Linked DNA regions of Jeotgalibacillus aurantiacus. The protein of the gene in region 2 binds, or shares a complex with, the protein of the main gene of each other region. Links are inferred from orthologs where the notes say so. Each region holds a gene or a part of one and is shown on either strand. Other genes may lie near its edges.

Region 1 (2,836 bases), on a different replicon or contig from region 2:
ATGTCAATGAAGTAGAGCCGTTTAAAGAAGGCATTCTTCGGATTACAGATAAACAGCTGACAGACCTTGATGATCATGAATACTATTATCATGAAATCATTGGCTGCGAAGTTGTAACAGATGCAGGTGAATCAGTCGGCACGATTAAAGAGATTCTTTCACCGGGCGCCAATGATGTGTGGGTTGTGCAGACCGCTGCTAAAAAAGAGGTCATGATTCCGTTTATTGCAGACATTGTACTGGACGTTGATCCTGAAAACAAAAAAGTCGTGATCCACCCGATGGAGGGGCTGCTGGAATGAAAATTGACGTTCTCTCTCTCTTTCCATCTATGTTTGATGGCGTCTTCGGAGAATCCATTTTGAAGAAGGCGAAGGAAAAAGGAGCAGTTGACTACAACGTAACCGATTTTCGTCAGTTTTCAGGCAACAAGCATAACTCTGTTGACGATTACCCATACGGAGGCGGAGCGGGAATGGTGTTAAAGCCTGAACCGATTTTCGAAGCTGTCCACCAGCTGACTCAGGGAACTGAAAAAGCACCAAGAATTATCCTCATGTGTCCTCAGGGTGAAAGGTATACGCAAAAAAAAGCAGAAGAGCTCTCAAAGGAAGAGCATCTTGTCTTTATTTGCGGACACTATGAAGGGTACGATGAGAGAATCCGTGAGCATCTTGTGACAGATGAAATCTCCATTGGTGATTTCGTTCTGACAGGCGGTGAACTCGGTGCGATGACGGTCATTGACAGTGTCGTCAGGCTGCTGCCCGGTGTGCTTGGAAACGATGAATCTGCCGTTAAGGACTCACATTCGAGCGGGCTTCTGGAGCACCCTCACTACACGCGTCCTGCAGAATATAATGGTCACAAGGTTCCTGACGTCCTATTGTCCGGAAATCACAGTAAAATTGATGAGTGGAGAATGAAGGAATCATTAAGGAGAACTTGGACCAGACGCCCGGATCTTCTTGACGTTTATCCACTTTCAGACCAGCAGAAAAAATGGATTGAAGAAATCAAAAAAGAACATTGAAACAGATCGGCAGCTGTGGTATTATGAATCTTGTGCTTAGTTCACATCAGTGAATAAGCCTTGAAAACGGTGTTCCGCTGCATAAATGGTCACAGAACCGCAAGAACATCTGTTGGAAGGAGTTGAAATCGATGCATAATTTAATTCAAGAAATTACAAAAGAACAACTTCGTTCTGATCTTCCTGTATTCAAGCCGGGTGATACTGTAAAGGTTCACGTTAAGGTTGTTGAGGGAACTCGTGAGCGTATCCAGGTGTTCGAAGGTGTTGTTATTAAACGCCGTGGCGGTGGAGTAAGTGAAACATTTACTGTACGTAAGATCTCTTACGGAGTAGGTGTTGAGCGTACATTCCCTGTACACACACCAAAAATTGCGAAGCTTGATGTTGTGCGTCGCGGTAAAGTTCGTCGTGCGAAACTTTACTACCTGCGTAACCTGCGCGGTAAAGCGGCCCGTATTAAAGAAATTCGCTAATAATGAAAAAAGAGCTTGCTTGCAAGCTCTTTTTTTAATGTGAAAATATCATGTAACCTATAACATTCATATATAGTTTCTTGCCCTGCTTCTTTCGTTCAAATACACGTTATTCCTCACCTGCTGTGCTAAAATAGAGAAAGCAGATTACATGGGGGCGTTTAAATGAGAAAGGCTAAGAATGAATGGTGGGAATGGTCCAAAATCCTGTTGATTGCCATTGTTTGTGCCGCGGGTATCCGCTACTTTTTATTTTCTCCAGTTGTTGTAGATGGAAGTTCCATGAATCCGGCGCTTAAAGATGGGGACAGGTTAATTGTGAATAAGCTGAATTACCGTCTTGAAGAGCCTGAGCGGTTTGACATGGTGGTTTTCCATGCGTCAGAAAGTGATGATTATATTAAACGGGTAATCGGTCTTCCCGGTGAAACTGTTGCATTTAAAGAGGGTAAGCTATACATAAATGATCAGTTGACGGAAGAACAGTTTTTAGATGAAGAAGCGGTAACCGCTGACTTTACACTGGAGGAATTAACAGGTGAGAAAACGGTTCCTGAGGGTCATTTATTTGTCATGGGTGATAACCGGTCTAAAAGCCGTGACAGCCGCCACATCGGTCCTGTATCGGTAGAATCAGTCGTAGGTGTCATGTCGATTGTGTTCTGGCCACCTGAGGACTTTAAAGTTGTAAGTAAGGAGTGAATGATAGATGAGTATTCAATGGTTTCCTGGACATATGGCGAAAGCCAGAAGACAGGTAACAGAAAAACTTAAATTAGTGGACATCGTATTTGAACTTGTAGACGCACGTATTCCCGTATCCTCAAGAAATCCGATGATCGAAGAAATCATTGGTCAAAAGCCAAGGCTGATCCTGATCAATAAAGCAGATATGGCAGATCCGGTAAAAACAAAAGAATGGATCCAATATTTTGCCGATCAGGGACTGCCTGCTGTAGCCATAAATTCTGATAAAGGAACAGGTCTCCAGCAAATCCAAAAAGAATCCATGAAAATCTTAAAGGATAAATGGGACAGAATGAAATCAAGAGGAATCCGGCCACGAGCCATGCGTGCCATGATCGTTGGAATTCCGAACGTCGGAAAATCAACACTCATTAACCGCCTGGCTAAAAAAAATATTGCCCAAACAGGAAACCGCCCGGGTGTAACAAAAGCCCAGCAGTGGATTAAAGCCGGTAAGGAAATGGAGCTTCTCGATACACCGGGTATTTTATGGCCAAAATTCGAAGATCAGCAGGTAGGATACAAACTTGCGCTTACAGGTGCCATCAAAGATACCATCCTGAATCTTCAGGACATCGCC
Region 2 (3,075 bases):
ATTTATGTAAAAAGAATTTCATCAGACCGCTTTTTAGCTGTGATGAATGAACGCATTTTACGTGATCTGGAGCAGGAAAAATTCACGATTTTAGATACGATCCGCGAGACGACGGCAAAACAGAATGTCCCGCTGACGCTCAGTATTGGTGTGGGCTCCGGAGCGGAAACCCTACCTGAACTTGGTCAGCAGGCGCAGTCGAGCCTTGATCTTGCCCTGGGCCGCGGTGGTGACCAGGTTGTCATTAATCAGGCAAACGGTAAAGTAAAGTTTTTCGGCGGGAAAACCAACCCGATCGAAAAGCGGACCCGTGTCCGCGCACGCGTGATTTCCCATGCGCTGCGTGAACTGATCATCCGCAGTGATAAAGTGATTGTCATGGGCCATAAACGCCCGGATATGGATGCAGTCGGAGCGGCGATCGGCATCCGGAAAATTGCTCAGATGAATCAGCGGGAAGGCTTTGTGGCGCTCGATTTTTCTGAAATCGACAGCGGCGTGACACGTCTCGTCGAAGAGATTAAAACGAAACCTGACTTATATTCCCATATCATCACACCGGAAGAAGCGATGGAGATGGTGACAGAGGATACGCTGTTAGTCGTTGTGGATACGCATAAACCGAGTCTTGTGATTGATGAACGTTTATTAAATAAGGCTGAAAAAGTCGTTGTCATTGACCATCACCGGAGAGGCGAGGAGTTTATTGAAAATCCGCTGCTCGTCTATATGGAGCCATACGCTTCCTCAACAGCTGAACTCGTGACAGAGCTTTTGGATTATCAGCCAAAACACGAAAAAATCACAATGCTTGAAGCAACGGCACTCCTTGCTGGTATAATAGTGGATACAAAAAGTTTTACGATGAGAACCGGATCGCGAACATTTGATGCGGCTTCATACCTCAGAACGCTTGGTGCTGATACGATTTTAGTGCAGCAATTCCTGCGTGAGGATGTCACCACGTATGTAGAACGCGCACGTTTAGTGGAAACCGTAACGTTTTATAAACACGGAATGGCGATTGCGTTTGGTGAAGATGACCGGATTCATGATCCTGTCATCATCGCACAGGCAGCAGATACGCTTTTATCCATGGAGGATGTAGCGGCGTCCTTTGTTGTGGCATTCAGGGATGAGGATGTAGTCGGCATCAGTGCCCGTTCACTCGGCACCGTCAATGTCCAGCTGATCATGGAAAAGCTCAATGGAGGCGGACACTTAACAAATGCCGCCACACAGCTGAAAGGGATCAGCATTGATGAGGCTGTCGAACAGCTCAAACAGGCGATCAATGAACACATCGAAGGAGGAACGGAAGAATCATGAAAGTTATTTTCTTAAAAGATGTTAAAGGTAAAGGTAAAAAAGGCGAAGTGAAAAATGTAGCAGACGGCTACGCACACAACTTTCTCCTGAAAAATAACCTGGCTGTTGAAGCCAACAATGCGAACCTGAGCCAGGTAAGCGCGCAGAAGAAAAAGCAGGAAAAAGAGGCACAGCAGGAGCTTGAAGAAGCGAAAAAGCTGAAGGAAACAGTGGAAGCCCTGACGGTTGAACTGAAAGCAAAATCCGGAGAAGGCGGCCGCCTGTTCGGCTCCATCACGTCCAAGCAAATCGCTGAAGAACTGAAAAAGCGCCACAACATTAAAGTCGATAAGCGCAAAATCGAAATGGACGATGCTATTCGTTCACTTGGCTACACAAACGTGCCAGTCAAGCTGCACAACGAAGTGACAGCAACGCTTAAAGTGCACGTAACAAAAGAATAAAACCTGACCGGAAATCGGATTCACCCAATATTTTTAAGCAAACGGCGAACCGATTTCGTGCTATACTTAAAAAAATGTGATCATTTGAGATCACATTTTTTTTCGATCAAAATCTTTCGGGAGGGATCCAGCTTTGAATGAACAGTTTGCGGATCGTATGCCGCCCCAGAATATAGAAGCGGAAATGGCTGTACTCGGTGCAATATTCCTTGAGCCGCAGTCACTCATTTCTGCACAGGAAATTTTAATGCCGGAAGACTTTTACCGGAGCGCCCACCAGCGAATCTTCGAAGTCATGGTGCGCCTGAGCGACCGCGGAAAAGCGATTGACCTGGTCACGGTAACGGAAGAACTGTCTGCGATGAAGGAGCTTGAGGATGTTGGCGGTATCTCTTATCTGACCGACCTTGCAGGCTTTGTTCCGACAGCCGCCAACGTCGAGTACTACGCGCATATCGTAGAAGAAAAAGCGCTTCTTCGCCGCCTGATCCGCACCGCGACCACGATCGCCCAGGACGGCTATGCCCGCGAGGATGAAGTGGAAACCCTTTTAGCTGAAGCGGAACGTAACATCATGGAAGTCGCCAACCGTAAAAATACGTCCGCCTTCCACAGCATGAAGGACGTTCTTGTCCGCACGTACGATAATATCGAGATGCTCAACAGCACAAAAGGCGACATCACAGGGATTGCGACCGGCTTTAATGAGCTCGACCGCATGACTGCCGGGTTCCAGCGCAACGACCTGATCATCGTGGCCGCCCGTCCATCAGTAGGTAAGACCGCCTTTGCCCTGAACATTGCGCAAAATGTGGCGACCAAAACAGGTGAAAACGTCGCGATCTTCAGTCTTGAGATGGGAGCAGAGCAGCTCGTCATGCGTATGCTCTGCGCAGAAGGCAATATTAACGCACAAAACCTGCGTACCGGTGCCCTCACCGATGAAGACTGGCGCAAGCTGACGATGGCGATGGGAAGCCTCTCTAATGCCGGCATCTATATTGATGATACGCCGGGTGTCCGCGTGCAGGATATCCGTGCCAAATGCCGCCGCCTCAAGCAGGAGCACGGTCTCGGCATGATTTTAATTGACTACATGCAGCTGATTCACGGAACCGGCAAGCCGGGTGAGAACCGGCAGCAGGAGGTTTCTGAAATCTCCCGTTCCCTAAAAGGACTCGCACGTGAGCTTGAAGTACCACTCATTGCCCTGTCACAGCTGTCCCGTGGTGTAGAATCACGTCAGGACAAGCGTCCAATGATGTCCGATCTTCGTGAATCAGGAAGTATCGAGCAGGATGCC

The links. Proteins that work in one complex are often made in the same cells at the same time.
Region 1: rplI (region 2) and rplS share a complex: the UniProt entries of both Bacillus subtilis proteins name them as parts of the 50S ribosomal subunit. The link is inferred for Jeotgalibacillus aurantiacus from one-to-one orthologs.

What each region holds. Positions count from the first base shown.
Region 1 is NZ_JACNMS010000002.1:529,439-532,274, reverse strand. Bases 77-2,836 are described here. They hold rplS (50S ribosomal protein L19), read left to right. Parts: upstream 77-1,164; coding sequence 1,165-1,509; downstream 1,510-2,836. Other genes in these bases: ylqF (ribosome biogenesis GTPase YlqF), read left to right, coding at 2,219-2,836; lepB (signal peptidase I), read left to right, coding at 1,675-2,211; trmD (tRNA (guanosine(37)-N1)-methyltransferase TrmD), read left to right, coding at 299-1,033; rimM (ribosome maturation factor RimM), read left to right, coding at 77-302. Also shown: more of rimM, read left to right, coding at 1-76. UniProt on the Bacillus subtilis protein: This protein is located at the 30S-50S ribosomal subunit interface and may play a role in the structure and function of the aminoacyl-tRNA binding site.
Region 2 is NZ_JACNMS010000001.1:956,106-959,180, reverse strand. What follows is about bases 50-3,048. They hold rplI (50S ribosomal protein L9), read left to right. Parts: upstream 50-1,325; coding sequence 1,326-1,772; downstream 1,773-3,048. Other genes in these bases: dnaB (replicative DNA helicase), read left to right, coding at 1,906-3,048; H7968_RS04530 (DHH family phosphoesterase), read left to right, coding at 50-1,329. Also shown: more of H7968_RS04530, read left to right, coding at 1-49; more of dnaB, read left to right, coding at 3,049-3,075. UniProt on the Bacillus subtilis protein: Binds to the 23S rRNA.